2 linked regions of the Bacillus pumilus genome follow. The protein of the gene in region 2 binds, or shares a complex with, the protein of the main gene of each other region. Links are inferred from orthologs where the notes say so. Each region holds a gene or a part of one and is shown on either strand. Other genes may lie near its edges.

Evidence for each region.
Region 1: the proteins of mecA (region 2) and clpC are in contact, whole or in part, in a solved structure (PDB 3PXG), measured with the Bacillus subtilis proteins. The link is inferred for Bacillus pumilus from one-to-one orthologs.

The regions. Positions count from the first base shown.
Region 1 is NZ_LT906438.1:106,055-109,503, reverse strand. The notes cover bases 101-3,218. They hold clpC (ATP-dependent protease ATP-binding subunit ClpC), read right to left. Parts: upstream 2,819-3,218; coding sequence 383-2,818; downstream 101-382. Other genes in these bases: CKW02_RS00580 (protein-arginine kinase McsB), read right to left, coding at 2,815-3,218; radA (DNA repair protein RadA), read right to left, coding at 101-290. In the rest of the region: more of radA, read right to left, coding at 1-100; more of CKW02_RS00580, read right to left, coding at 3,219-3,449. UniProt on the Bacillus subtilis protein: Competence gene repressor; required for cell growth at high temperature. Negative regulator of comK expression. May interact with MecA to negatively regulate comK.
Region 2 is NZ_LT906438.1:1,158,617-1,161,862, reverse strand. The notes cover bases 87-3,001. They hold mecA (adaptor protein MecA), read right to left. Parts: upstream 1,920-3,001; coding sequence 1,254-1,919; downstream 87-1,253. Other genes in these bases: spxA (transcriptional regulator SpxA), read right to left, coding at 2,888-3,001; CKW02_RS05740 (TerC family protein), read left to right, coding at 2,182-2,847; cls (cardiolipin synthase), read right to left, coding at 87-1,168. Outside these bases: more of cls, read right to left, coding at 1-86; more of spxA, read right to left, coding at 3,002-3,246. UniProt on the Bacillus subtilis protein: Enables the recognition and targeting of unfolded and aggregated proteins to the ClpC protease or to other proteins involved in proteolysis. Acts negatively in the development of competence by binding ComK and recruiting it to the ClpCP protease.

The sequences.
Region 1 (3,449 bases), 1.1 Mb from region 2 along the record:
CCAATGAGAACAAGAGAGCCTTTGACAATTCCACTTCCTAATACTCGGTTAAATTCTTCTAAATTCGTTTTGATTCGGGGTTCATCAGATGTTTCAATTGCAGATATAGGTGAAGGTTTTTGAATGGTTTGAACAGAATGATTAAAAGCACTTCGACGGTTTGCCGGCTCTTTGCGAACGACCTCTTCTGTCATACTGTTCCACGTGCCGCAGCCTGGACATTTCCCCATCCATTTGGCTGACTCATAACCGCACGATTGGCATATAAATTTTGATTTTGTCTTAGCCATAGATTGAAGAATACAACTCCTTATACTGGTCAGAAATAAGTAAAGGGAGGCATACACCTGACTGGTATGCCTCACACTTTTTTCTTACTATATTAGTTCGTAGCAGCCGTCGTTTTTACGACAATTTCTCCATCTTCCACATCTAATACGATTTGTTGACCTTTTTCAATATTGCCCTTCAGAAGCTCCTCAGAAAGTCGATCCTCCACATGCTTTTGAATCGCTCTTCTTAACGGACGCGCACCGTACTCAAGATCTACACCTTCGTCGGCAATCTTCGCTTTTGCTGCTTCTGTCAATTCGATTGAAAGGTCTTGTTCTTTTAATCGTTTCGTCAATTGATCAGACATGAGAGACACGATCTCTTTTAGATGTTTCTTTTCAAGTGAATGGAAGACAATGATTTCATCAATACGGTTGATGAATTCTGGTCTAAACGCACGTTTCAACTCGCCCATCACTTTGCCTTTCATATCCTTGTAATTTTGACCTTCATCCTGCACGTTAAAGCCAACATATTTATTTCGCTTCAGTTCACTAGCTCCAACGTTGGATGTCATGATTAAAATCGTGTTTCTAAAGTCAACAGTACGCCCTTTAGAATCAGTCAGACGACCATCCTCTAACACTTGCAGTAAGATGTTGAATACATCTGGATGCGCCTTTTCAATCTCATCTAAAAGCACAACAGAATAAGGTTTTCTTCTCACTTTTTCAGTCAGTTGTCCGCCTTCTTCATAGCCAACATAGCCTGGAGGTGACCCAACAAGTCTAGATGTAGAGTGTTTCTCCATGTATTCAGACATATCGATACGGATCATCGCTTCTTCATCACCGAAAATAGACTCTGCGAGTGCTCTTGCAAGCTCCGTTTTACCAACTCCTGTTGGGCCTAAGAAGATAAATGAGCCGATTGGACGTTTTGGATCTTTTAAGCCAGCACGCGCACGTCTCACAGCTTTTGCTACAGCGACAACCGCTTCATCCTGCCCAATTACACGAGAATGGAGTAATTGTTCCATATTCAGAAGCTTATCGGTTTCGGTTTGGGCAATTTTTGAAACAGGCACTCCCGTCCAGCTAGAGACAACCATTGCGATATCATCCACTGATACCTCTGAATTCTCCTGACCTTGCTTTTCTTTCCAAGATTTCTTTGTGACTTCTACTTTTTCACGCAAACGCTGCTCTGTATCGCGAAGAGAAGCTGCTTTTTCAAATTCCTGACTTTGAACAGCCGCATCCTTTTCCTTGCGTACTTCATCTAGCTTTTGCTCTAGTTCTTTTAGGTTAGGCGGTGTTGTGAAAGAACGTAAGCGGACTTTCGACCCTGCCTCATCAATTAAATCAATCGCCTTATCTGGAAGGAAACGATCAGATATATAACGGTCAGATAACTTCACCGCCGCCTCAATCGCTTCATCTGTAATGGACACACGGTGATGTGCCTCATAACGATCTCTAAGTCCTCTTAAAATTTGAATACTTTCATCAACAGATGGCTGATCTACTTGAATTGGCTGGAAACGTCGTTCAAGCGCAGCATCCTTTTCAATATATTTACGGTACTCATCTAACGTTGTCGCCCCAATACATTGAAGCTCTCCACGTGCTAAGGATGGTTTGAGAATATTAGATGCGTCAATCGCACCCTCTGCTCCACCAGCACCAATCAATGTATGAAGCTCATCAATGAAGAGAATGATATTTCCTGCCTGACGAATTTCGTCCATGACTTTTTTCAAGCGATCCTCAAATTCACCACGATATTTCGTTCCCGCTACAACAGTTCCCATATCAAGCGTCATCACTCGTTTATCGCGCAGGATTTCAGGCACTTCATTATGAATAATTTGCTGTGCCAGACCTTCAGCAATGGCTGTTTTACCAACACCAGGCTCACCAATCAGCACAGGGTTATTCTTTGTTCTTCTGCTTAGAACCTCGATGACACGCTGAATTTCTTTGCTTCGTCCAATGACAGGGTCCAGACTGTCTTCTTTCGCAATAGCTGTTAAATCTCTTGCCAAGCTATCTAATGTTGGTGTATTTGCATTGCTGTTAGAGCCAGCGGCAGATGCACCTGTTTCATTGCTGCCAAGCAGCTGCAGGACTTGCTGACGTGCTTTATTTAAGCTCACTCCGAGGTTATTTAACACGCGGGCAGCTACACCCTCTCCCTCGCGAATAAGACCTAATAGAATATGTTCTGTCCCTACATAGGAATGACCTAGCTTTCTTGCTTCATCCATTGAAAGCTCAGTGACCTTCTTCGCTCTAGGCGTATAATGAGGAATAGCTTGAGACACCTCTTGCCCTCTTCCAATCAAGCTTTCGACTTCTTTTTGGATTTTATCTGAAACAAGGCCCAGTGCTTCTAACGCTTTTGCGGCGATGCCCTCACCCTCACGAACTAGACCAAGTAAAATGTGTTCAGTACCAATGTTCTTATGGCCTAGGCGAATGGCTTCTTCTTGTGCAAGTGCTAATACCTTTTGAGCTCTTTCAGTGAATCTTCCAAACATCATATCGTTTCATCCTCCTGTCCATTCCTATGCATTTCTAAACGCAGCCTTTCTCTAATAATCGCTGCTCGTTTTATATCTCGTTCATTTGGCTCCAGAGCTCCTCCTGAATATTGTTGAAGAAAGCCAGGCTGTGTCAAAATCATGAGTTCATTCAGTATATTACTTGAAAGCCCCTTAATGATACCTAAATCAATTCCAAGGCGCACATCTGACAAACACTTTGCTGTTTCCTTTGATTCAATCATACGACAATTGGACAAAATCCCTAACGAACGGTACACTCTGTCCTCAAGTTCAATTTTAGATGTTTGATATAACGCTTTTCGTGCAGATCGCTCTTGTTCAATGAGCTGAGCGGTCACACTATTTAAATCATCTACAATGTCTTCTTCTGATTGACCAAGTGTCATTTGATTTGAAATTTGAAAGATGTTCCCTATTGCTTCGCTGCCTTCACCATAAATTCCTCTGACTACAAGACCTAATTGATTAATCGCCGGAATAATCCGATTCATTTGTCTTGTGAGGGCTAAAGCTGGTAAATGCATCATGACCGAAGCCCTAATACCTGTACCTACATTGGTTGGACAGCTCGTTAAGTATCCTCGCTTTTCAGAAAACGCATAATCCA
Region 2 (3,246 bases):
TCGGTGCAATAATCCGTACGTCTACTCCGCTTAATGCAGCAATTTTCAGTGCAGACAAAATATCATCATCTGGCACAAAATATGGTGAAGCGATCCAAATAGACTTTTTGGCAGAGATAATCATGGAGAAAAAGAGATTTTTAATGACCTCCCACTGTTTATCAGGTCCGCCAGCGATCATTTGTACGCCTTGTGTTGTGCTTTCAAGGTGGCTGAAATCTTTAAAGTAGTCCACACCTGCGCATCTTTCATTCGTCATATAGTACCAATCCTGCATGAAAATCTGCTGCAGGTCACGAACAGCTTCACCCTTAATCATCAAATGGGTGTCACGCCAAAATCCATATTGTCTGCTTCTACCCATATATTCGTCTCCAATGTTCAGCCCGCCAACAAATCCAACTTCTCCATCAATCACGACAATTTTTCGGTGATTTCGGAAATTGATTTTATTATTTAACAGAGGCAGCCTCACTGGTAAAAATGGAACGATCTGAACGCCAGCCTTTTCGAGGTCAGCAATATATTGACGAGAGAGCTTTAAACTCCCTACATCGTCATATAAAAAGCGGACAATCACGCCATTTTTCGCTTTATCAATGAGAATATCTTTTAATTCTTGTCCAAGGTCATCGTGGCGGAGAATATAATATTCTAAATGAATGTGATGTGTCGCCTTTTTGATTTCTTCAAAAATATGAGAGAATGTTTCTTCTCCATTCGTCAGGACTTTAGAGGACGTGCGATACGTAATAGGGGTATGTCCAAGTCTGTGGGCCAGCTTAAATAAGAGCTGCTGATGATCACCCATATGCGTCATTTTCTCAATCGCTTCTCTATGAATATGTTCATCTTCCTGGATTAACTGTTCGTCCAGGATGGCTTTCTTTTCAAACAACCGGCGCTTTTTGATATTGCGTCCAAAGAAAATATAGAACAAAAAGCCGAATAACGGAAAGCTGCCAAGCAGGACAAGCCACGTTATCGTTTGAGATGGATTCCGGTTCTCCAAGAATATGACAAACCCGATGAAGATAATCGATAAAGTGAATAGAACACTGACAGAACTTAATACACTTACCGCTAAATCACCGGCAATTAATTGAATGACTAAATAAGCACCTATCGTAATGATAAGAAAAAATAGAACTTTGACTAAATTTCTCATTTCATTTTCTCCTTGCCGATCTCTTTATTTACCTATTCATTCAGATAAAAAAGCCGATTCCTCTATAGAAATCGACTTTTGTTGGTTACGAGAAGTGCTGTTGAATCGTTTCAAGGGCATTACCTTCGATAATCAGCTGACCATATTCTTTCAGTCTGTAAATGCTGACCACTGATTCATGAGCATATTCAAGCAAAATGCTGAGCTTATTCTCCACTTGCTCATCTGACAAATCCTCGTGGAAGTCAACATATAGATAATAACGGTTTTCAAACGAATATAAACTTGTGGTAAAATCCTGCATATTTAATTGAGAAAGTGCAATCAAATCTTCAAAGTCATCCATTTTCAACACAAATTGAAGTTGAAGTTTTTTGTCCTTCTCATTATCGTCTTCTTGATCCTGCTCTTCTTTTTGAAAATCATCAAGCAGTGCGTCTAGACTTTCTTCATCTGTTTGATCTTTTTTATCTTCTGGAATCGGCAATTCGAGCTTTTGTCCATCTTTAGAAAGTTGGGCTTTCGTCACGACAATTTCAAGACCTTTGTCAAGTGCCTGCACTTGAATCCAAAGCGGTCCCTCAACTGCAAATTCTTCTTCTTCGTGCACTTCGTCCATTACTTCCCAAAACAGCTCTTCACTGCGTTCACGATTATACCAAATCTCTTCACGGTCAAATCCGCGGTCTTCAATATCACCGTAGGAAATATAAAATTTCACTGTATGTTCATTAATTCTTTCAATTTCCATTTTGCCAACCTTCCCTTCTATATAAGATGTTGAAGGGACATACAAGCTCCCAATTAATAGTACTTTACTACACTTTACCCGTTCCGTCTACATGTTAACCTTTTAAAGAATTGAGGTATTGCTTCGTACTGTCTATTTTATGATAAAACATGAATAAAAGAAATAAAAACGCATTTTTTGCAGAGAAAACTTACAGAAACATATATTTGAATTGTCTTCATATATTGGTTGTACGAGCTCTATTAGACATGAGGTGAAATGGATGGAAACAGAGTGGATCATATCCTTACTGATGATTATTGGCATCGATCTAATTTTAGGCGGAGATAATGCGTTGATCATTGCGATGGCTAGCCGTAGCTTGTCAAATGACAAACGCAATAAAGCCATATGGATCGGCACACTTTTGGCAGTGCTGATGAGAATAACAATGACAGGTGCCGCAGTTTATTTATTGACCATCCCTTATTTGCAATTTATCGGCGGACTTTTTCTCCTTTATATAGGATACAATTTGTTAATTGAACAAAAGAAAGAATCGATTCGCATTAAAAGCAGCGGCTCCCTTTGGCGTGCGGTTCAGACCATTGTGATTGCCGACCTCTTTATGTCACTTGATAATGTGATTGCAGTTGCAGGAGCGGCGAAAGGCAACATGCTGCTGACCGCTTTTGGCCTGATGATTTCAGTACCGATTATTATTTGGGGAAGTAAGCTGATTCATGCCGCTTTCACCAAATTTCCGTATCTATTATACGGAGGAAGTGCTCTTTTGGCTTTTACTGGCGGTGAAATGATTGTTCGTGATGTGAAATTGAATGAATTTATGGCTCAGCATGCGACTCTTGAATTGATGCTTCCGTTTTTAACAGTCGTCATGGTCATTTTAGCCAGCCTGTTTTACGAACAAACGGCTGAAAACAAATAAAAAAAGCTGCCAAATGATCGGCAGCTTTTCGTTTTTTCTATTAGTTAGCAAGTCGCTGAGCTTCTCTTAGTTGGAATGTACGAACCGTTCTTGGAAGGAAACGTCTAATTTCATCTTCATTGTAGCCAACTTGTAGTCTTTTTTCATCCAATATAATTGGTCGTCTTAATAGACCTGGATGCTCATTGATTAGTTTATACAATTGTTGAAGAGGCATTGTCTCAACATTCACATTTAGCTTTTGGAATACTTTTGAACGTGTTGAGATAATTTCATCTGTACCGTCTTCAGTCATTCGAAGAATTTCTTTGATTTCATCGATTGAAAGAGGCTCTGAAAAGATGTTTCTCTCTTGATACGGAATATTGTGCTCTTCTAACCACGCTCTTGCTTTTCTAC